3 regions of the Streptomyces sp. NPDC050806 genome follow, and region 1 is predicted to be linked to each of the others. Evidence: riboswitches for the same ligand, from Rfam matches in the RefSeq annotation. Region 1 holds a riboswitch; each other region holds the start of a gene.

Region 1 (7,727 bases):
GTGGCGGCGCCGTGGTGCTCCGCCCGCCGGAGTTCGACTGCGCCCGCGTCACCCAGACCCGTGAGGAGATGCTCATCCTCCTCAACCGGGGCGCGGCGAGCCTCCTGGTGGATCTCGGTGCCTGCTCCCTGGTGTGTGCCTGCTGCGGGGTGCCGGCGCTGGTCCGGGTCTTCCGGCGGGCCCGGGCGCTGGGCACCGCCTTCCACGTCATCGCGCCGCGGAACGCCCAGGCCCGGCGGGCGCTGGAGGACGCGCAGCGGGTGAGCCGGGAGCCGTTTCCGCTGGTGTCCACGGCCGAGGCGTAAGGACACCACTCGGGGCGCGCACGATGTCGTGCGCGCCCCGATGTGCGGCGATGCGCCAGTGGCGCGGGCTCAGTACGGCCGGGTCCGGTCCTTGAACTCCTTCGCGGGCCGGTCCGAGGACGACTTCGGGTAGGAGACGCGGCCCGGGTCGCCGTCCGAGGTGTACCGCTTCACCCCGCCGTCCCGCAGCTCGTCCAGCCAGTGCGCGGAACCGAATTGGGCGTCCTTGTCGTGCGCGCCCGCCGACCTGATCCGCGGGATGCCGACCGGGTCGAAGGCGGTGGCGTACGGCGAGGGGGCCGGCCCCGCGCCCACGAGGTAGGCGCCCTCGTACGCGTACCGCTCGCCGTCCGCCGCGCCCTTGATGTCCAGCTCCGCGGGGTTCGGCTGGACGCCGAACGGCAGGGCCATCGAGGTCACCTTCGCGCCCGGCGCGCTCTTGGTGATGACCCGCTGGCCGGCGGCTATCTGGTGCTGCGCCTCCCCGGCGGAGACATCGCGCAGGTTGGCGTGGTCCAGCGTGTGGTTGCCGATCTCGAAGTCGTGCGCGTGCAGCCACCGCAGGGCCTTCTTCGTGCCCGTGCCGGGGAAGGCGTCACCGTTCACGAAGAGGGTGGCCGCCGGGGTGAACCCCCGGTGCCGCTCGGCCACGTCGAGCAGGATGCCGATCGCGGAGTCCGGGTCCGGCCGGCCGTCGTCGCCGAGCGCGAACTGGCTGTCGGTGGAGTCGTCGAAGGTGAGGACGACGGGGTGCTTCCCGGCCGGTATGTCGATCTTCCCCTTGCTGTAGGCGCCCGCGGTGACGGGTACGTAGTCCTCCTTCGCGAGCCGTTCCAGTTCGGCGCGGAACTCCGCCGGCTTGCGGTCGTAGTCGCTGCGCGGGTCCTTGACGATCTGGTGGTACATCAGAACCGGCACCGCTCCTAGCTCATTTGCGTGCACCGATGCCGGGGACTTCGCACGTGGCGGGTGTTCGGGCCGGGCCGAGGGGGAATCCTGCCGACCACCGGTAGTTTTCGGAGCCGAGGGTTCCGGCGGTGGCGCACCGCCACGGGACTCGGCGCAGGAGACGGCCGAGGCCGCCAGGGTGAGCAGGGACAGGAGGACGAGACCCTGACGGCGCAGGGGAACGGGACGACGGCGACGGAGATGCACGAAACCTCCTGGAAGGGGCGTGCCTGTGCGGCTCGACTGGAAGAAGCTCTTTCTCAACACCTCGGACGCCTCAGGTGCGTCCGACTCCTCGACCGATGCTGCTGATTCCTCCAGTAACCGTTCCCCGCGCAGACCGCTGGTCATTCTTCTGGCCGGGGTACTGGCCATGGCCCTGGTCGTCGGCGGCGTGCTCCTCGTAGGGCAGCACAGCGGCGCCGATTTCCGGCTGGCGGGAGCGTCCGCCGGCGGGGTGGTGAACGCCTCCGCCGTCGGCAAGGGCGGGGTGGAGGTGACCGCCCCGGAGGGGGAGGGGCTGCACGGCGCCGAGGTCACCGTGGACGGCAAGCGGGTTCCGGTGCGGACGACTGGGCGTCACCTGACGGTGGGTCTGGACGGCCTGCGGGACGGCACGCACGAACTGAAGGTCGCCACCGAGGGTTCCATGCTCGGCGGCTCCGAACTCACCCGCGAGCTGAAGGTCGACACCACGCCGCCGAAGCTCGCGGTCGCCGACACCGAAGGCCGCAGCCTGCGCGGGCCGGTCACGGTCAAGGGCCGCGCGCAGGACGCCGCCGAGGTGACCGTCGCGGGCCGGAAGGCGCGCGTGGGCAAGGACGGTGCGTTCTCCGTGACCCTGCCGCGGCCGCCGGCCAAGGCCACCGCGGTCGCCACCGACAAGGCCGGGAACACCGCACGGGAGGACGCGGTGATCACCGTTCGCCGGCCGACCCTGCGCGCGGTGCACGTCAGCGGCCAGGCCTGGGCCTCCGACCAGCTGCGGAAGCCCGTGCTGAAGCTGCTGAAGGAGCACCGGATCAACGCCGTCCAGCTCGACATCAAGGATGAACTGGGCGAGATCAGCTACGACTCGAAGGTGCCGCTCGCCAAGAAGATAGGCGCGGCCAAGGGCTACTACGACGCGAAGAAGGCCATCAAGGAGATCCACGCGGCGGGCGGCGCGGTCGTCGGCCGCATCGTCGCCTTCCGCGACCCGGTCCTGGCCTCGGCCTCCTGGAAGGACGGCCACCGCGACCGGGTGGTCCGCACCCCCGACGGCGGCCCGTACGGCGCCGGCTCCAAGTACGGTTCCCTCTCCTTCACCAACTTCGCGAACAAGGACGTCCGCCAGTACCACCTCGACCTCGCCGCCGAGGCCGCGAAGCTCGGCTTCGACGACATCCTCTACGACTACATCCGCCGCCCCGACGGCAAGCTCAGCAGCATGTCCTTCCCCGGCCTCGGCAAGACCTCGCCGGAGGACTCCATCGCCGGCCTGGTCGCGCGGACCCGCGCGGTCGCCCGCGAACACGGCGCCTTCCTCGGCGTCTCGGTCTTCGGCGTCGCGGTCACCCGCCCGAAGGAGATCGCCCAGGACATCGGCAAGTTCGCCAAGCAGTGCGACTACATCGCGCCGATGGTCTACCCCTCGCACTGGGCCGAGGGGGAGTACGGCGTCTCCGACCCGAACTCCCACCCGTACCCCATCACCAAGAAGTCCCTCGCCGACTTCGTGAAGAAGACCCGCCACACCGACGCCCAGATCGTCCCCTGGCTCCAGGACTTCTCCCTCGGCGTCTCCTACGGCGACGCCGAAGTGGCCGCCCAGATCCGCGCCGCCGAGGACGACGGCATCCACTCCTTCCTCCTCTGGAACCCGGCGGTGCGCTACCACGGCGGCGCACTGAAGCCGATGAAGTAACCCCCGGCGGCCCCGCCGCCCGACGCCATAAAAGATCGCAGCGGGCCGCCCACCCTGCCAGGATGGGCGGCCCGCCCGCGTGCCCGCGCGGACGGCGACCGGAGGGGGAGACACCATGACCGGGACCACCCGCGACGTCGTGACGGAACTGCTGCGCCGCATCGGCGAGGGGGACCCCGAGCGCATCGCCGAGCTGTACGCGGACAACGCCGACTGGAAGCTGGACTGGCCCGAGGACGAGCACGGCCGCGCCGCCACCCCCTGGATCCGCCACCGCACCACCCGCGCCGACGCCGCCGCGCACTACCGGGAACTCGCCGAGCACCACGTACCCGAGGCCGTCGGCACGGAGATCGAGCGCATCCTCGTCGACGGCCCGGACGCCGTCGTGACCGGCGAGATCCGCCGGACCGCCCGCGCGACGCACCGCCCCTACCCCGCTTCGCCCTTCACCTCACCGTCGAGAACGGGCTCATCACCCGGCACCACGTGTACGAGGACAGCATGGCGGTGGCGCGGGCTTTCGCGCCGTAGGGGGAGTGACCGGGGCTGTGGTCCGTGTCCGGTGAGCCCGTGATCTGGGGGTTTGGGGCGCTGTTAGGCTGCTGGGGTGCCCCGTGGGGGAAGTCCGGTGAGAGTCCGGCGCTGACCCGCAACGGTGTGCGCGAGCGCGTGGCACGGACCCGTCGGCGGGATCCGTACGTGGTGTTCGCGTGAGTCCGATGACCCGCGGGGTGGCACATCTCCCGACTGCTCGCCGCGGACTGCGAGAGGGATGACGCACGGACGACCGGCCGGTGCCGGGTGCGCCGCCCCTTGTGCGTACGGACGCGGCCCGAGGCGAAGGACGCCCGCCCGTGCCCGCCACATCCACCGCCCCGGCACCCGCCGCGGCCGGACCGCCCGCGCTCCGGCGCCCGCCGGTCCCCGCCTCGGCCGCCGTGCTCGGCGTCCTGCTGCTCGTCTCCCTCGTGTGCGGCGTCGGACTCGGCTCGGCCGGGGTGTCGTGGGGCGAGACGCTGCACTTTCTGACGGCCGGGCTGACCGGCGGGACGATCGGGGCCGACGAGACCGGCGGGTACACCATCGTCTGGGAGATCCGGCTGCCCCGGGCCGTGCTCGCGGCCGTGGTCGGCGCGGGGCTCGCGTCGGTCGGCGTGGCCGTGCAGGCCATGGTGCGCAACGCGCTCGCCGACCCCTTCGTGCTCGGCGTCTCCTCCGGCGCCGCGGTCGGCGCCAACGCCGTACTCCTGCTGGGCGCGTTCGCCGCGCTGGGCGTGTGGGCGCTGTCGGTGTCCGCGTTCCTGTCCGCACTCGCGGCGATGGCGCTCGTCTACGCGGCGGCGCGTACCGCCTACGGGCTGACGCCGCTGCGGCTCGTCCTGTCCGGTACCGCCCTGTCGTACGGCTTCTCCGCGCTCACCACCCTGATGGTCTTCCGGGCCGAGCGGGGCGAGGCGGCCAGGTCCGCGATGATGTGGCTGCTCGGCAGCCTGGGCGGCGCGACCTGGGGCTCGGTGCCGGTCGCCGCCGTCACCGTGCTCGCCGGGACGCTGTACCTCGGCGCCCGCGCCGGGCAGCTGAACGCACTCGCCATGGGCGACGAGACCGCGGCGGCGCTCGGCGTGCGTGCGGGCCGGCTGCGCACCGAGCTGTTCGTGGTCACCGCCGCCGTCACCGCGGCGGTCGTCGCCGTGTCCGGCGCCATCGGGTTCGTCGGCTTGATGGTGCCGCACGTCGTACGGATGCTGGTCGGCGCCGACCACCGGCGGGTGCTGGTCCTCGCGCCGCTCGCCGGGGCCGTGCTGCTGGTCTGGGCGGACATCGTCTCCCGGCTGCTGCTGGCGCCCGCCGAGATCCCGGTCGGGGTGGTCACCGCCGTGCTCGGCGTGCCCTGCTTCCTGCTGCTGATGCGGCGCGGCGGCTATGCGTTCGGGGGTGGCCGCTGATGCGCGTCGACGTCGAAGGGGTGACGGTCGAGCTCGCGGGCAGCCGCATCGTCGAGGACATCACCGTGCGCGCCGACGCCGGGCAGGTCGTCGGGGTGGTCGGGCCGAACGGCAGCGGCAAGTCCACACTGCTGCGGTGCGTGTACCGGGCGTTGCGGCCCGCCGCGGGCACGGTCCGGCTGGACGGCGACGACCTGCACGCGATGGACGCGCGGGCAGGCGCGCGCCGGCTGGCCGCGCTGCCCCAGGAGTCCGCCGCCGAATTCGACTTCACCGCGGCCGAGGTGGTGGCGATGGGCCGGCTCCCGCACCACCGGGGTTCCCCGTTCGGCGGGCGGTCAGCCGATGACGCCGCGCTGTGCGGTGCCGCACTCGACCGGGTCGGCGCGGGCCACCTCGCCGGGCGCGGCTTCCGCTCGCTCTCCGGCGGCGAGAAGCAGCGCGTACTGATCGCCCGCGCCCTCGCCCAGCAGCCGCGGGTCCTGGTCCTCGACGAACCCACCAACCACCTGGACATCTCCCACCAGCTGGACGTGCTGTCCCTGGTGCGACGCAGCGGCCTCACGGTGCTCGCCGCACTGCACGACCTGAACCTCGCCGCGTCCCACTGCGACCTGCTGTACGTGCTCGACGGCGGCCGCGTCGTCGCGGCCGGCCCACCGTACGACGTCCTCCGGCCGGAGCTGCTGGCCGAGGTGTTCGGCGTACGGGCGCACCGCGTCACCCACCCCGTGACCGGCGCCCTCCAGCTGCTCTTCGACCGTATCGACCCCACCGAACTCCCCGACCAGGAGCCCGCATGACCGTGACCCGTATCCGCCCGGCGGCGGCCCTCGCCGGCGCCCTCTGCCTCGCCCTCGCGCTCACCGGATGCGGCGCGCGCGTGGCGTCCCCGTCCGGGGACGGCAAGGCCGCCGGGCAGCGGCCCGTGACCATCGAGAACTGCGGGAAGAAGGTCACCTTCGACAGGGTGCCCGAGCGGGTGGTCACCAACGACGTGGGCATCACCGAGATCATGTTCGCGCTGGGCCTTGAGGACCGGATGGCCGGCTACGTGATGCCGGACGACAAGGGCGACCTGGACCACGTGCCGTGGAAGGGCGCGTACAAGAAGACGACGTGGCTGTCGAAGCAGGCGATCACCAAGGAGATGGCCGTCGACGCCCACGCCGACCTGGTGTTCGCGGGCTACGGCTACGGCTTCGGCGAGAACGGGATCACCCCGGCGTCCCTGAAGAAGCTCGGCATCGACTCGTACGTCCTCACCGAGTCCTGCCGGAACGGCCACGGCTCGGCACGCGGTGTCATGCCGCCGCTGGACGCCCTCTACACCGACCTCACCCAGCTGGGGAAGCTGTTCGGCGTTCAGGACCGGGCGCGGAAGCTGATCGCGGACTTCAAGGAGCGGGTGGCGGACGTACGGAAGAAGGCGCCGAAGGGGGACGCGCGGCCGAGCGTGTTCCTGTACGACAGCGGCCAGGACAAGCCGTTCACGGCGGGGCGGTACGCGGCACCGGAGCAGATCATCGACAAGGCGGGCGGCCGCAGCATCACCCACGACCTCGCGGACTCCTGGACGACGGTCGGCTGGGAGACCGTCGTCGAGCGGAACCCCGACGTGATCGTCATCAACGACTACGGGGACACGACAGCCGAGCGGAAGAAGGAGTTCCTGCTGCAGTACAAGCCGCTGGCGAACGTCTCCGCGATCAAGCACAAGCGCATCATCACGCTGGACTACGCGGATCTGGTGGAAAGCCCCCGCAACCCGTCGGCAATCGAACGCCTGGGCGCCTACCTGCGCCCCTAGGGGCGCGGGGAACTGCGCGACCAGCCACGACGGTGGGTGCGTGAGGGAACAACCGTCACGCACCCCGACCGTCGGTCCGTCGGCTACCCGTCCGCTTCAGCGGACACCGGCTTGGGGATCAGGAACGACGTCAGGAACGCCGCCGCGATGATGACGACACCCGCGATCATCGCGGCCGTGTAGCCCGACGTGGACGCCGGATCCGAGGGCACCACGGCCGTCTTGACCGCGTACAGCACCGCGAAGCTCAGGCCGGCGCCCAGGTTGAACGCGCCCGCGTTCAGACCCGGCAGGAAGCCCGGGTTCTCGCGCGGGGAGAGGACGATCCCGAGCCCGTTGAGCACGATGTTGGCCACGCCCGCGTAGGCGATGCCGACCATGACGGACAGCGCCAGGAGCAGCACCCGCGAGTGGCCGCCGCTGGTGACGACGAGCAGCACGATCGTCGCCACCGTGCCGACGAGCCCGAAGCGCAGGATGCGGCCGTACCCGAAGGTGGCGGAGAGCCGGCCCGCCACCGGGCCCATCGCCAGCCCGGCGAGCGCGTACGGGGTCAGCGTCCACCACGCCGACGCCTCGGCCGACATGCCCAGGCCCGCCCGGGCGTCCTGCGCGAAGGCCGGGATCAGCCCGTTCATGACGGCGAAGACGCCGGTCATGGTGAGGACCGTGGTCAGCAGCAGGGCCCAGGTCGAGCGCTGCTTGAGGTGGTGGGTGGCGACCAGCGGGTGACCGCTGCGGCTCTCCGTACGCCAGAACAGCGCGAAGGCGAGTGCCGCGATCACGACGAGCACGCCGATCAGCGGCCA
Region 2 (7,727 bases), on a different contig from region 1:
CGGCCCGGACCTGCTGCGGCGTCAGTTCCAGTGCGGCGGCTGCCTGCTCGGCGGCGCCGTCCGGGAGCGAGCCGTCGGCGGCGGCGCGTGCGCCGGTGCCCTCGCCCCGCTCGCGGGCGGCCCAGCGGGCCACCCGGACGGCGCCCGCCAGCGCGCCGCGTGCCATCCGGGCCAGCTCCGCGGGCGGTGGAGTGCCCTCGGGCGGCCGTGGCGCGGGCCTGGTGGACCGCGTGCTCACCGCTCGGCGGGCGGCGGCGATCGGTTGTCTGGGGACGAGGCGGAGCCGGGAGTCGCGCGGAGTACGGGACGTCACAGGAGCAGTCTTGCTCCTGTGGGCCCGAAAACCCAATCGGAAGTCCGCTTGCGTTCTCCGGAAGGGCCCTTGGTGCCCGATCCGCCCGCGATCGCCCCCTTCCCCGCGGCACCCCGTGCCACGCCGTCGGCCCTGCGTGCCACGCCCCTGCACACACCGGGCGGACCGCTCACCGACGCCGCGCCGGCCGCTGCGGCAGCACCCCTTCGTCAGCGGCCCTTAGCGGCCCTTCATCAGCCGCACGGGAAAGGCCTCTGCATCCACTACATCAACGGCGTCAGGAACCGGCGGAGCGTCTCTTCGTAGTCCTCGGGCCCGGCGTTCCACATGGCGGCGTGCGGGGCGTCCCTGACGGTGTGCAGGCTGACCAGGTCCGGCCGGGCGGCCGCCAGGCGGCGGGAGGCGGACCACGGCGCGACGGTGTCGCCGGGGCCGTGGAGGATCAGCGTGGGGACGGAGAGCAGTGCCGGGTCGCACGCCTCGGCCAGCCGGTCGGAGTGCAGGCCCGTGCTGCCCTCCGCGGCCCGTACCGCCAGCGGCAGCAGCGGACGCGGCACGCGCCGGGCCGCCGCCAGCGCCCGTACCGTCGCGCGCCAGTCCAGCACCGGCGAGTCCAGCACCAGTCCGGCGATCCGGTCCCGCAGCGCGGAGTGCGCCGTGGCGTGCAGCGCCATCGTCGCGCCGGTGGACCAGCCGTGCAGGACCACCCGGCGCGCGCCGTACCGGAGGGCGTACCGGATCACCGCGTCCACGTCGCGCCACTCGGCGTCACCGAGATGGGCCTTGCCGTCGGCGGTGCGCGGCGCGCCCTGGTCGTTGCGGTAGGCCGGGGCGAGCACCGGGAAGCGGTGGCGGTGCAGGAACGGCATGACGACCATCGGGTGCTCCCGGGTCGTGCCGAGGCCGTGCACGGTGATGACCCAGGTCTCCCGCTCGCCCGGCAGGAACCACGTGGGCAGCGCGCCCAGTTCGCCGGGCACGTCGACGTCGGCGCACTCCAGGCCGAGCGCGTCGGAGGGGTTGCCGAGGTGCACCTGCGGGGTCAGCCACACGTGTGTGCCGCGCCCGAGGGTGCCGTGGGTGACCCGCTCCAGGCGCCGGACGACGGTGTCCGCCGCGTGCGGCACGTCGTCGGTCACCGGGCCGACGACGGCGTGGCAGCCGCGGCCCGTCAGCCCGTACCGGCCCGGCCGCAGCGCGGAGATGCTGCGGGTGAGGGTGATCCGGTCGGCGGTGGTGGCGTGCACCGTCAGCCGCCCGTCGCCCGGCAACGGCCGGTCGGGGGCGGGCCGCAGGGCGACGTCGCTGGCGTACCGGCCGGCCGCGAGCGCGGCCGCACCGGTACCGATCACAGTGGTGACGGCCGCTGCCGCCGCGGTACCCAGGCGCACCCTCCCCAGTCTGGGGAGCGCCGCGGCCCGTGGCCAGTGGGCCCGCGCGCCCGAGTGACGGAACGGGCCGCCCGGTGCCGGGCTGCCGTGCGTTTCGCCCTCCGTCGCGCGGGGTCAGCCCCGCTGTCCGTACCCCCGCAGCCGTTCGGCCACCTCGGCCAGCTGGCCGTCGGAGAGCAGGGACGGCGTGCGCCCGGGGACGGAGGAGGCGGTCAGCCAGAGCCGGCACATCCATTCCAGCTGCGCCGTGCGGTCGTACGCCTGGTCGAGGGTGTCGCCGTAGGTGAGCGTCCCGTGGTTCTGCAGCAGCACGCCCGTGCGGTCGCGCAGCGCGTGCAGCATGTTGTCGGCCAACTCCTGGCTGCCGTACGTCGCGTAGGGGGCGACCCGGACGGTACCCCCGAGGGCCGCGGTCATGTAGTGCACCGGCGGGAGTTCCGGGACCAGTGTGGACACCGCGGTGGCGTGCACCGCGTGGGTGTGGACGACAGCGGTGGCGCCGGTGTGGCGGTACACCGCGAGGTGCATCGGCAGCTCGCTCGTCGGCCTCAGCTCACCGGCCACCTGCCGCCCGTCCGCCGGGTCCACCGCCACCAGGTCGTCCGGGCCCAGCCGGTCGTACGGGACGCCGCTGGGCGTGACGAGCACGAGCCCGCCGGCGCGCACGGACACGTTGCCCGACGTGCCGACCACCAGTCCGTCCGTCACCGTGCGCCGCGCGGCGGCCACCAGGGCGGCCCACGCCTCCGTCACCTCTTCCGCCGGTCCCGGCCCGCGATCCGTCATGCCGCCCCGCTCCCTCCTGGAACCCCCGCGCTGCGCACCGTACCGGGGGTACCCCGCGCAGCCGCCGCACTGTAAGGCGGACCATTCCCCTTCGGTATCCCGCAAAGCGGAGCATTTCGGCTTTGGCCAGTGATTGGCCGGAGCCGATCCGGCATCTCGGGATCTTCCCCTAGCCTCAGGATGTTTTGTCATGCACGTCGCCATCCGGGGGGAATCATGGCTCGTGACCGCAAACCGACTCCTAGTACCCGTACCAGCGACCCGGCACCCGACCCGACACCCGGCGCGCCGCGCCGGCGGCGCCGTCCGGCCTCCGTCGCCACCGCAACGGCCCTCGCGCTGGCCGCGCTGGCCGGCACGGCGCTGACCGGGCTCGCCACCGCGAGCCCCGTTGCGGCGGCCGGCGTGCCGCACGGCCACGACGTCTCCTCGCACCAGAAGAAGGTCAACTGGAACAAGGCCCGCGCGAAGGGCGCGCGCTTCGTCTACGTCAAGGCCAGCGAGTCGACCGACTACACCAATCCCTACTTCGGCCAGCAGTACGACGGCGCCCGCGGGGCCGGCCTGCTGCGCGGCGCGTACCACTTCGCGGTGCCCAACCAGTCCTCCGGCGCGGCCCAGGCGCGGTACTTCCTGCGCAACGGCGGCGGCTGGACGGCGGACGGCTGGACGCTGCCGCCGGCCCTGGACATCGAGCACAACCCGTACAGCAAGAAACACAAGTGCTACGGCGTGAGCAAGAAGAAGATGGTCGCCTGGATCTGGGACTTCAGCGACGAGATCAAACGGCAGACCGGACGCCGGCCGGTGATCTACACGACCACCCGCTGGTGGAACACCTGCACCGGCGGCAGCGGCGCCTTCGCGCAGAGCCACCCGCTGTGGCTGGCATCGTGGCACGGCGAGCCGGGCGCTCTGCCGAAGGGGTGGTCCTTCCTGAGCATCTGGCAGTACTCGAACAAGGGCGCGCTGCCCGGCGATCAGAACGCCTGGAACGGCTCCTACGGACAGCTCCGCAGGTTCGCCGGCGGCTAGACCGGAGCGGTGCCCCAAGCACGTCAAAGGCACCGCGGAATGAACCACAAGTGACGGGTGAGACGCCTCCGCACGAAAACGGCGGGGGCGTCACCACCAGGCCCGTTGTCGTTCATCTTCCGTTCACCCACCCTCCGTACGGTCGCTCGCGTCACTGACCATCGAACTGATTGCCTGGGTGAATGGAACACATCACGCTTCTCATCGGGATCGTGATCGTCACGGCCTTGGTGTTCGACTTCACGAACGGCTTCCACGACACGGCCAACGCCATGGCCACCACCATCTCCACCGGGGCACTGAAGCCCAAGACCGCGGTGGCGATGTCGGCGGTGCTGAATCTCGTCGGCGCATTCCTCTCCGTGGAGGTCGCCAAGACCATTTCCGGCGGCATCATCGACGAAGGCGCCGGCATCAGACCAGAGGTGATCTTCGCCGGCCTCGTCGGTGCCATCGTCTGGAACCTCCTGACCTGGCTCGCCGGTCTCCCCTCCAGCTCCTCGCACGCCCTCTTCGGCGGCCTGATCGGCGCGACCCTGGTGTCCGTCGGCATGAGCGGGGTCAACGGGGACGCCGTCGTCATGAAGGTCCTCATCCCGGCCGTGGCCGCGCCGATCGTCGCGGGCCTCGCCGCGACCTTCGCCACCCGGCTCACCTACCGGCTGGCCCGCAACCGCGCCGAGCAGGACACCGCGAAGGGCTACCGCGCCGGGCAGATCGCCTCGGCCGCCCTGGTCTCCCTCGCCCACGGCACCAACGACGCCCAGAAGACGATGGGCGTCATCACCCTCGCGCTGATCACCGGCGGCGCGCTCGCCCCGCAGGCCGACCCGCCGATGTGGGTCATCGCCTCGGCCGGCCTCGCCATCGCCCTCGGCACGTACCTGGGCGGCTGGCGGATCATCCGCACGATGGGCAAGGGCATCACCGACATCCAGCCGCCGCAGGGCTTCGCCGCCCAGACCGGCGCCGCCGTCACGATCCTGGCCTCCTCGCACCTCGGCTTCGCGCTCTCCACCACCCAGGTCTGCTCGGGCTCGGTCATGGGCTCGGGCCTGGGCAAGAAGGGCGGCGTGGTGCGCTGGTCCACCGCGGGCCGCATGGTGATCGCCTGGGGCCTGACCCTGCCGGCCGCCGGCCTGGTCGCCGCGGGCGCCGCCTTCCTGGCGGGCCAGGGCACCTGGGGCGTCACCACCGTCGCCGTGCTGGGCCTCGCGATCTGCGGTGCCATCTGGGCCGCCTCCCGCCGCAAGCCGGTGGACCACAGCAACGTCAACGACGTGGAGCCCGTCGAGCCGGCCGGTGTCGTCACCACCGCGCTCCAGACCGTCTCCCCGCCGCCCGCGGGCGCGACCACGGCCGGAGCCGGCACCATCGACGGCATCCCGGCGCAGTCCGCCAAGCGCTCCCCCGCCACCACGGCCGTCCGCTGACCGCCGGCCGCTCGCGTTAAGGAACCGACGCCATGAACATCGACTGGGCTGCACTCGGCCAGGTCTTCGGCACCACGCTCGTGGTGACCGTCGGCATGGTGGGCCTGTTCACCCTGGGCATCGTGGGGACGTCCCGCAAGGCCCCGCAGGAGGGCGGGACGGGCGCCACCGCGGTCGCCGCCGGCGGCTCCTCGGCCGTCGCCCGCGCCGGCGGGTACGCCTGCTTCACGCTCTGCCTCGCGGCCGTCGGCTACGGCATCTTCCTGATCGTCGCCGGCTGACCCCCGCACCGCACCCGAAGGCGCCCGGCGCCGCGTACTCCGCGGCCGCCGGGCGCCTTCGCGTGTCCCCGGCCTGTGGTGTCGGCCACACGGACCGGCATACGCCTGCGTCGCAGGTCAAGGGTGAGTTGACGGCTTTCGCGGCACGTGGTGGACTGCCCGGTGCCATTCGGCGACAGATGAGGAAGTCCGGTGAGAATCCGGCGCGGTCCCGCCACTGTCACCGGGGAGCGCTCCTCCAGAAGAAGCCACGGCCCGCCACAGGCACGGGCTGGAAGGCCGGGGGAAGCGTCGATCCGGGAGCCAGGAGACTCTCGTCGCCGGTCACGTCGAGCCAGGGCGCGGACCCTGAGTGAGGACACACGCCATGCCGGGCTCCGAGCCGAGACCCCTGCCCTCCGCCGTACGCCCGGCACGCGACCGCGGCCGGCCGTCCCGCCGAGGCACGACGGCGGGCTGATCCGACGATGCGTGCCGAACACGCCACCTATGCGTGCGGCGCGGCTCTGGGCTTTCTCGGCGACCTGGCCGTGGGCGATCCGCGCCGCGGTCACCCGGTGGCCGCCTTCGGGCGGGCAGCGGCCGCCGTGGAGCGCGGGCTGTGGCGCGACCACCGCGGATACGGCGCGGCGCACACCGCGCTGTGCGCCGGTGGGGCAGCGCTGGGCGCCGCCCTGCTCTCCCGTTCCGTACGCCGCTGCGCCCCCGCCCGCATCGCGCTGACCGCCGCCGCCACCTGGGCCGTGCTGGGCGGTACGACGCTGGGCCGCGAGGCGCGCGCCATCGGCGGCGCGCTGGAAGCCGGCGATCTCGACGTGGCGCGCGAGCGGCTGCCGCACCTGTGCGGCCGCGACCCGCAGGCGCTGGACGGGCCGCAGATGGCCCGCGCCGTCGTGGAGTCCGTCGCCGAGAACACCTCCGACGCGGTCGTGGGCGCGCTGGTCTGGGGCGCCGTCGGCGGTGTGCCGGGCCTGGTCGCCTTCCGCGCGGTGAACACGCTGGACGCGATGGTGGGGCACAAGTCCGACCGCTACCGCCGGTACGGCTGGGCCTCGGCCCGGCTGGACGACGTGGCGGGCTGGCCCGGGGCGCGGCTGACCGCCCTGCTGGCCACCGCCGCCGGGCCCGATCCGCGCGGCGCGTGGCGCAGCCGGCGGGCCGACGGCAAGCGGCACCCGAGCCCCAACGCGGGCCCCGTGGAGGCGTCGTTCGCCGGGGCGCTGGGCGTACGGCTGGGCGGCACGCTGGCGTACGCGGGACGGGTCGAGCACCGCCCGGTGCTCAACGGCGGTGCCCGCGCGGTCGAGGGGGCCGACATCGCGCGTGCGGTGCGCCTGTCGCGCCGGGTGAGCGCGCTGGCGCTGGCGACGACGGTCGGGGCGCGGATCGCCGTGGGCGCGGTGCGCGCGGCGCGAGGGACGAGGAGGCCGCGGTGAGCGGAGCGCGGGAAAGGCCCGGCGGCGGACTGCTGGTCGCGGGGACGACGTCGGACGCGGGCAAGAGCGTGGTGACGGCGGGCATCTGCCGCTGGCTGGCGCGCAAGGGCGTCAAGGTGGCGCCCTTCAAGGCCCAGAACATGTCGCTCAATTCGTATGTGACGCGCGAGGGCGCGGAGATCGGGCGGGCGCAGGCCATGCAGGCCGCGGCGGCCCGGGTCGAGCCGACCGCGCTGATGAACCCGGTGCTGCTCAAGCCCGGCAGCGACCGCAGCAGCCAGGTCGTGCTGCTGGGCAGGCCGGTCGGCGAGCTGAGCGCGCGAGGCTACCACTCCGGGCGCCAGGAGAAGCTGCTCGGCACGGTCACCGACTGCCTGACCGAGCTGCGCCGTACGCACGACGCGGTGATCTGCGAGGGCGCGGGCAGCCCGGCCGAGATCAACCTGCGCCGGACCGACATCGTGAACATGGGGCTCGCGCGCGCCGCGGGCCTCCCCGTGGTCGTCGTCGGCGACATCGACCGCGGCGGGGTCTTCGCGTCCTTCTTCGGTACGACGGCGCTGCTGTCCGAGGCCGACCAGGCGCACCTCGCGGGCTTCCTGGTGAACAAGTTCCGCGGCGACGTGACGCTGCTGGAACCGGGGCTGGACATGCTCAAGAAGCTGAGCGGCCGGCCGACGCTGGGCGTGCTGCCCTTCCGGCACGGGCTCGGCATCGACGAGGAGGACGGCCTGCGGGTGTCGCTCCGCGGCGCGGTGCGCGAGAGCACGGTCGCGGCGCCGCACGGCGACGACATCCTGCGCGTCGCCGTCGCGGCCGTGCCGCTGATGTCCAACTTCACCGACGTGGACGCGCTCGCCGCCGAACCGGGCGTCGTGGTGCGCTTCGTGGACCGCCCCGAGGAGCTGGCCGACGCCGACCTCGTAGTGCTGCCCGGCACCCGCGGGACCGTACGGGCGCTGCAGTGGCTGCGCGAGCGCGGGCTCGCGGACGCGGTCGCGCGCCGGGCCGCCGAGGGCCGCCCGGTGCTGGGCATCTGCGGCGGCTTCCAG
Region 3 (7,727 bases), on a different contig from region 1:
GCGAGCGTGTCGATCCAGATGAGGAACACCGCCCCGGCCAGCGCGGTGACCGGCAGCAGCCTGCCGTGGCCCGGTCCGGTGAGGGCGCGTGCGGCGTGCGGCAGCACCAGGCCGACGAAGCCGATCGCTCCGGCCGAGCTGACCAGCGCGGCGGTCAGCAGCGCGGTGGTGGACAGCAGGATCCACCGGGTGCGGGTCACGGAGACGCCCAGCGCGGCCGCCGCGTCCTGCCCGAACGCGAACGCGTCGAGCGACCTGGCGTGCCCGAGGCAGACCACCAGGGCCACCGCCAGCGCGGCCAGACACAGGCAGACGTCCGTCCAGCCGGCCCCGCCGAGCGAGCCGAGGAGCCAGAACAGCACGCCGCGCGTGGTCTCCGCGTCGGCCGCCGTCAGCACGATGAAGGAGGTGAGCGCGGAGAACAGCTGCATGGCCGCGACACCGGAGAGCACCACCCGGTCCGTGGATCCGCCGAGTACGTGACTGAGCAGCAGGACCAGCGCGAAGGCGCACACGGCGCCCACGAACGCACCGCCGGAGAGCGACAGCGCTCCACCGCCCACGCCGAGTACGACGATCATGACCGCGCCGGTCGAGGCGCCGGACGAGACGCCCAGGACGAAGGGGTCGGCGAGCGGGTTGCGCAGCAGCGACTGCATGACCGCGCCGCACACGGCCAGCCCGGCGCCGCACACCGCCGCGAGCAGGGTGCGGGGGAGCCGCAGGTTCCACACGATCCCGTCCCGGATGGGGGTCAGGTCACCGTGCCCCCGGCCCAGGTGGGCCGCCACCGTGGACCAGACGTCACCGACCCCGATGTCCGCCGGGCCGATGGTGATGGCCACGGCGACGGACGCGCAGAGCGCCGCGAGCCCGGCCGCCCAGGCCAGGGCCTGCCGCAGCCCGCGTATCGCGGCCGGTGCGGCGGGCCGCGCCGGGGTCACTTGTCGAGTCCGTGGCTGCGCAGCGCCGCCGCGACCTTCTCCACGGCCTCGACGGTGCGGATGGTGGGGTTCATCGACTGGCCGCTGAGCAGCACGTACCGCTTGTGCCTGACCGCGTCCATGTTCTTGGTGACCGGGTTCTCCGAGAGGAACTCGATCTTCTTCGCGGCGGTCTCGGCCGTCTCCGACCTGCGGGTGAGGTCGCCGATCACCAGGACGGCGGGGTTGCGGTCCGCGACGGTCTCCCAGTTGATCTGCGGCCACTCCTCGTGGGTGTCGTCGAAGACGTTCTTGGCGCCGAGCGCCCGGGTGACGGCGCCGGGGGCGCCGCAACAGCCCGCCATGTAGGGCGACTCGGAGTTGGCGAACCAGTACAGCATCGTGACGTCATGGGCGTCGATGCCGGCGGTGGCCTTCTTCACCCGTGCCTTCAGGCCGTCGACGAGCCGCTCGCCGCGCTCCTCGACGCCGAAGATCCTGGCCAGGTCGCGGACCTCGCCGTAGACGACGTCCATGGTCACCGGCTTCGTGCGGGACCCGTCGCCGTCGCCGCCGTTGTCCTTGCCGGTGCAGTCGCTGGGGGAGAGGTACGTCGGTACGCCCAGCTCGTCGAACTGCCCTCGCGTGGCCACCCCGCCCTTGCCGAGGGTGGAGGCGAACGAGGCAGCGACGAAGTCGGGCTCGGTGGCCAGCACCTCCTCGAAGGACGGGCCGTTGTCGGCCAGCCGCTCGACCGTGGAATCGGCCCTCTCCAGGCCCTTGAGCACCGGGTCGGTCCAGGTGGCGGTGCCCACCATGCGGTCGGCCAGACCGAGGGAGAGCATGATCTCCGTCGTTCCCTGGTTGAGGGAGACGGCGCGCTTCGGGGGGCCGTCGACGCGCACCTTCCGCCCGCAGTTGTCGAGGGAGACGGACCGGCCGGCGCTCCCGCCCTTGGCGGAGCCCTCCGTCGGCGAGGCGCCACCGCCGCATCCGGCGAGCAGCGCGGTGGCCACCAGGAAAACGGCGGCACGACGGACGGGGTGCGGGAGCGGCACGGGAGTTCCTTCGGCGTCGAGGGCTCTTGCGCGAAGCCCGGTCTGCGGTGTTCCCCCGGCACGGCCGGCGCCGGAGGCCGCCAGCAGGTCTTCGGACTCGGGCTCATCCGGACGGAACGCCTTCCCGGACCGCGTACGCCGTCCAGTGGCAGATGTCCCGCCCGTCACCCTCACCGCTGCGCGTCAGTTCCGGATTCGCACCGGATTCCCTGACCCGTACAGGTGCACATGCACATGCAAGGTACGACTGGCTCCGGCAAGCTACCACAGGCCCATGTGGCCACCGCGGCGACGGCTGCCCCCCCTGTGACTCCTCCCCCTAGGGGACGCCCCGTACATCTCCAGAGTGATCGGCAGCGCGGCCGTACATCCCGAGAGCGACCGGGATAACCGCAGGTGGGGGGACGTCCGGCGGCTTCCTCGGCACATAGCGTCGGTGCCTGACCGACGCAAGTGACCAGGAGGACTCGGGATGTACGGGAAGGCATTCGCTCCGGAGTATCAAGGGGAGCTGGGGGCGGAGTTGAGTGTCAACTCCTCGTACGAGGACGTGCTCGTCGCCGCGCGGCGCGCACGGGACGCGGCCGGGGGGCCGGGGGACGCCGCACGGGCCGCGCTCGCCGAGGCGGAGGCCGGACGGCGGCTCGGGAGGGTGGCCGAGGCCGAGGCCGCGTGGCGGGCCAGCTACCGGAGCGCGCGGACGGCGGGGGAGCCCGGCAGCATGGCGTGGGCGCTGTGGAGCGGCGGCACGCTCGCCCGCCAGTGCGGGCGGCTCGCGCTCGCGCGCCGGCTGCTCGCGGCGGCCGTCGCGTTCGCCGAACCGAGCGGCGACCGCCTCGCGCACGGCTACGCGCTCGCCGGGCTCGCCGAGACCGGCCGCATACAGGGGGACTACGAGGCCGTCGCGGAGCTGCACGAAGAGCTGCTGGCACAGGCCAGGGCGCACGGTGAGGCGCGGCACATGGTGTGGGCGATGTCGGGGATCGCGCAGATGCACCGCAACACCGGCGGATACGCGGAGGCCCTGGCGCTGTTCGAGGAGTCGGCGCAGGTCGCCGAGCGGGCCGAGGACTGGCGGGGGCTCGCCTGGTCGCTGCGGGGCGTGGCCGACGTACGGTCCGTGCTGGGGGAGACCGAGGAGGCGCTGCGGCTGCTCGGCCGGGGCGAGGCCCTCTGCCGGGAGCTGGACCTCGCGGGGGCGCTGGCCTACAACCGCAAGATGCGCGGCAACGTGCTGTACCGGGCCGGGCGGTACGAGGAGGCCGCCGTGGTCTACAGCGGCGCGCTGGCGGAGTTCCGGTCGATGTCCGAACCGCGGGGCACGGCGCTCGCGCGGCTGGGGCTGGTGAAGTCCCGGGCGCACCTGGGGTGGCCGTACGACGAGGTGGCCGCCGAGCTGGACGACGTCGAGCGCGAGGTCACCCGGATCGGGCTGCGGCACGCCCGGGACATGGTCAGGTCCTTCCGCGCAGAGCTGTCGGCGGAAAGAACTGCCGTACCGGCTCCCGGTGCCACCACGCCCCGGTCTCCCGCAGTTCCCGCCAGGTTGTGAAGCGGTAGCGGTAGAACTGGGCGCGTACGTGGCGGGGCGGCGCGTCCGGGAAGGGGTTCCGGCGCAGCAGCCGCACGGTGTCCGGGTCGTTTTCCAGCAGTCGCTCCAGGAAGGGGCCGAACCAGCGGCTCGCGTAGCCCGGCGACAGCGCCGCGAACCACATCAGCCAGTCCAGCCGCAGGTGGTACGGGGCGAACGGGCGCGGCATCCGGCGCACGTCCCCCGGCTTGCCCTTGAAGTCGTACTCCCGCCACTCGGTGGCATCGGTGATCACCTCGTCCGCCGTGCCCTCGACGACCACCTCGTGCCGGACGCGGGTGACGGAACCGAAGGCGCCGTACGAGTTGACCAGGTGCAGCGGCTCGTACGAGGTGTTCATTCGCTGCTGCCGGGAGACCAGATTGTGGGCCGGGCGGTAGCTGAGCACGAGGACGGCCGCGGTCACGGCGAGGACCACGACCTCGTACCAGAGCGGGGGCGGGGCGAGGCCGGCGGGCGGGCCCGCGAGACCGCCGAGGCCGAGCGCCGAGGCGTCCACGACCGGGACGGCGATCACGATCGTCAGCCAGTTCAGCCAGGCGAAGTTGCCCGAGAGCACCAGCCACAGCTGGGTGACGATCACCGCCAGCGCCGCCCAGGTGGCCACCGGCTGCGGGGTGAAGAGGAGCACGGGGGCGAGCAGCTGGGCCACGTGGTTCGCGGCCGTCTCCACGCGGTGCACCGGTTTCGGCAGGTGGTGGAAGAACCAGCTCAGCGGGCCCGGCATCGGCTGCGTCTCGTGGTGATAATCCAGGCAGGTCAGGTCCCGCCAGCAGGGGTCGCCGCGCATCTTGATCAGCCCGGCGCCGAACTCCAGCCGGAACAGCAGCCAGCGCAGCAGCCACAGCACCAGGACGGGCGGCGCGGTGCGCGCGTTGCCCAGGAAGACCGCCAGCGCGCCGGTCTCCAGGAGCATGGTCTCCCAGCCGAAGCCGTACCAGGTCTGGCCCACGTTGACGATCGAGAGGTACATCGCCCAGAGCGCGGCCCACCACACCATCGACGCCCACAGCGGCACGGCGTCCGCCGCGCCCGCCAGGACGGCCGCCGACAGCAGCGCGCCCGCCCAGGCCCAGCCCGCGAAGAACCGGTCCGAGAAGCGCCAGTGGAAGACCGAGGGGGCCTTGCGGAACGGCACCCGGCGCACGAATTCCGGCACCGGCGTCATCCCGCGCTCCCCGATCAGCGCCCTGAACTGCAACGCGGCCGAGACGAACGCGATCACGTACAGCGCGGCCAGGGCCCGCTGGAAGACCAGCCGGCCCAGCCAGTACTCCGGTGCCGGGAACCACTCCACATGCCTATCCGTAGCATCGGCGCGTGCCCACTGCCCACCGTGCGGCGCCCGTGTTGCCGACGATCCCGGGACTCCGCGACATGGCTGCCGCCCCCGCCGACGTGGCCGAAACGGGCCGCACGGGGGCGGTTTCTCCGTCCTGTAACCCTATCGACGGTAATTGCCGCGCAGTCGGGCACTCATGTCGTTAGGCTGAGCGGTGACGGACGTCCTGTCTGGGAGATGCCGACATCCTCGGCCCGTCGCGGGATGCGCCACGAACCATGGCCGAACTCCCGGTTGTGACAAACGGCGCCACCGCGTCAGTACCTCATCCCGTTGGCTAAGGAGTGCGTGGTGGCACCGGAACAGACGATCAGCAAGCAGCCCCGACCGAAGCAGGGCGAGCGCCAGGGGCGCATCAGGGAGGTCCGCAACCTGGAGGTCTGGAGCCGCTGCGCCCCGGTCCACCTGGCCGGCTGCGAGGACGAGTCCGCGACCGAGCAGCACATCTTCCGCGGCATCGACTGACGCACCGGGCCGGCCGGGTCACCGGCCGGCTGACCAGCACACCGTTCCGGGCGCCGGCCGCGCCGGAACGCCGCTGCGGCCGCTGCCTACGGACGGCGGCCCAGCAGGCAGAGCAGCCGGGTGAGGTCATCGGCCCCCGGCGGCGGCTCGATCGCCGGCGCGAACAGCCCCGAGCCGCTCAGCTCCTTCGCGTAGGGCTCGACCTCGCGCAGCGCCTGGCCCACCAGCTCGCCCGGCAGTTCCTCGGACGCGCCGATCGCCCGTGACAGATCCCAGGCGTGCACCACCGCGTCCATCGTCATCTGGCTGCAGTACGGGGCGGCGCCGCTCGTGCCGTACGAGAGGTGCACCTCCCGGTCCAGGGCGCCGGGCTCGGTGAACGCCGCGACCGCCGCGACCGCGGCCCGGTCCCAGGTCGCCACCGGATTCTCCCCGAGCACGTCGCCGTCGAACTCGTCGCCGACCTCCTCCATGGTGGCCCCGTCCCGCACCAGCCGCGGCACCCACAGCTGCTCGGCGGTGAGGTGGTTCACCAGGTCGCGCACCGTCCAGTCCGCGCACGGCGTCGGGGCGTCCCACTGGTCGTCGCGCACGGTGTGGACGCGGTCCCCGAAGAGGTCGATGGCCTCGCCGTGGCGGCGGAGAATGTCGTTGGACTCCATGACTCCTCAGCATAGGAGCGGGGGTCCGTAACGGCGCCGCTCCGACGCGCCCCCGTGAGCCCTCCCGTACGCGCCCGCGACACTGACGCATCGTCAGTGGTGCGGCTGTTCTGCCGTGAGCACTCTGGTCAATCCCCGGTGCGGCCGGTTTGATGTGCGCGAGCCGTACATCATTGGAGGCTGCATGGATCTCCCGTCCGCACCCGCCGCCATCCGCTCCGCCGGCCACGAACGCCCCTACCCCGCCTTCCAGAACCGCGCCGCCCGTATCGCGACCGGGCTACGGGCCCTCGGGATCGCGCCGGGTGACCGGATCGCGGTGGTAATGCGCAACGAACCGGCCTATCTGGAAGTCACCACGGGGGCCGCCCAGGCGGGCATCTCCGCGGTGCCCGTCAACTGGCACTTCCGCCATGACGACCTGGCGCACGTCCTCGCCGACAGCGGCAGCCGCGCCGTCTTCGTCCACTCCGACATGCTGCCCGCCGTCACCGCCCACCTCCCGGCCGGCGTGCACGTCATCGAGGCGCCCGTCCCGGCGGGTGTCGCCGCTGCCTGCGGCTTCGACGCGCCCCCGGTCAGCGGCGCGCATCCGGTCCTGGACGACTGGCTGGCCGGGCACGAACCACTGGCCGATCCGGTGCCCGACCGCCCCTCCACCGTGATCTACAGCTCCGGCACCACGGGCCGTCCCAAGGGCGTACTGCGCGAGCCCGTGGCGGCCGCGGCGCTGCCCGAGGCGGTGGCGAGCTTCCTCTCCTACTTCGCCGTGCGGCCCGGCGGCCGCACCATGATCCCGGCGCCGCTGTACCACGCCTCGCCCAGCCAGCACGCCGTCCTCGCGGTCGCCTGCGGCCTGGACATCACCCTCATGCCACGCTTCGACGCCGAGGAGTTCCTGCGCCTGATCGAGGCGCACCGCGTCGAGCAGGTGCAGGTCGTCCCGACCATGCTGGTGCGCCTGCTGCGGCTGCCGAAAGAGGTCCGCGAGCGGTACGACCTCTCCTCCCTCACCTCGGTCGTGCACGCCGCCGCGCCCTGTCCGCCGCACGTCAAGCACGCGATGATCGACTGGCTCGGGCCGATCCTCCGCGAGTACTACGGAGGCAGCGAGACCGGCGCCGTGACCTGGTGCGACAGCGAACAGTGGCTGGCCCACCCCGGCACGGTCGGGCACGCGGAGGGCACCTGCGGGGTGGCCGTGCTCGGGCCCGACGGCCGGGTGCTGCCGCCCGGCGAGACCGGCGAGATCTACCTCAGACCGGCCGACACCTGGCCGCGCTTCACCTACCTCGGCGACCCCGCCAAGCGCACCGCCATGGAGTCCGCCGCCCTCCCCGGGTACGTCACCATCGGCGACATCGGCCACCTCGACGAGGACGGCTACCTCTACCTCAGCGACCGCCTCAACGACATGGTCATCTCCGGCGGGGTCAACATCTACCCGGCGGAGATCGAGGGCTGCCTGCTCTCGCTCGACGGCGTCCGGGACGCCGCGGTGTTCGGCATCCCGGACGCCGAGTACGGGGAGGCGCTGGCCGCGCACGTGCAGGCCGACCCCGCCGCCGGGCTCACCGCGGCCGACGTCCGCGCCCACGTCGGGGCCCGGCTGGCCAAGTACAAGGTCCCCAGGACCGTGGTCTTCGAGACGGCACTGCCCAGGGACCCGTCCGGCAAGCTCTTCAA

What was found. Region 1 has a riboswitch for cobalamin ahead of ACZ6WH_RS08485 (FecCD family ABC transporter permease). Riboswitches for the same ligand answer to the same signal wherever they lie in the genome.
Region 2: linked by a shared signal. The riboswitch ahead of ACZ6WH_RS09610 (cobalamin biosynthesis protein) and the one ahead of ACZ6WH_RS08485 (FecCD family ABC transporter permease) in region 1 are both predicted to bind cobalamin.
Region 3: linked by a shared signal. The riboswitch ahead of ACZ6WH_RS15585 (ABC transporter substrate-binding protein) and the one ahead of ACZ6WH_RS08485 (FecCD family ABC transporter permease) in region 1 are both predicted to bind cobalamin.

Annotation. Positions count from the first base shown of each region.
Region 1 covers NZ_JBVJIF010000002.1:667,411-675,137, forward strand. The annotation lists gene ACZ6WH_RS08465 (STAS domain-containing protein) at 1-305, shown strand, start outside; gene ACZ6WH_RS08470 (polysaccharide deacetylase family protein) at 375-1,223, opposite strand; gene ACZ6WH_RS08475 (putative glycoside hydrolase) at 1,480-3,159, shown strand; partial or broken gene ACZ6WH_RS08480 (nuclear transport factor 2 family protein) at 3,275-3,693, shown strand; cobalamin riboswitch at 3,758-3,908, shown strand; gene ACZ6WH_RS08485 (FecCD family ABC transporter permease) at 4,017-5,108, shown strand; gene ACZ6WH_RS08490 (ABC transporter ATP-binding protein) at 5,108-5,911, shown strand; gene ACZ6WH_RS08495 (ABC transporter substrate-binding protein) at 5,908-6,918, shown strand; gene uriT (uridine transporter UriT) at 7,002-7,727, opposite strand, start outside.
Region 2 covers NZ_JBVJIF010000003.1:52,397-60,123, forward strand. The annotation lists gene ACZ6WH_RS09580 (hypothetical protein) at 1-166, opposite strand, end outside; gene ACZ6WH_RS09585 (alpha/beta hydrolase) at 577-1,704, opposite strand; gene ACZ6WH_RS09590 (class II aldolase/adducin family protein) at 1,819-2,490, opposite strand; gene ACZ6WH_RS09595 (lysozyme) at 2,707-3,525, shown strand; gene ACZ6WH_RS09600 (inorganic phosphate transporter) at 3,708-4,958, shown strand; gene ACZ6WH_RS09605 (hypothetical protein) at 4,991-5,239, shown strand; cobalamin riboswitch at 5,374-5,572, shown strand; gene ACZ6WH_RS09610 (cobalamin biosynthesis protein) at 5,707-6,675, shown strand; gene ACZ6WH_RS09615 (cobyric acid synthase) at 6,672-7,727, shown strand, end outside.
Region 3 covers NZ_JBVJIF010000004.1:626,438-634,164, reverse strand. The annotation lists gene ACZ6WH_RS15590 (FecCD family ABC transporter permease) at 1-944, opposite strand, end outside; gene ACZ6WH_RS15585 (ABC transporter substrate-binding protein) at 941-1,981, opposite strand; cobalamin riboswitch at 2,047-2,248, opposite strand; gene ACZ6WH_RS15580 (tetratricopeptide repeat protein) at 2,454-3,533, shown strand; gene ACZ6WH_RS15575 (lipase maturation factor family protein) at 3,436-4,869, opposite strand; gene ACZ6WH_RS15570 (hypothetical protein) at 5,206-5,379, shown strand; gene ACZ6WH_RS15565 (TIGR03086 family metal-binding protein) at 5,466-6,041, opposite strand; gene ACZ6WH_RS15560 (AMP-binding protein) at 6,226-7,727, shown strand, end outside.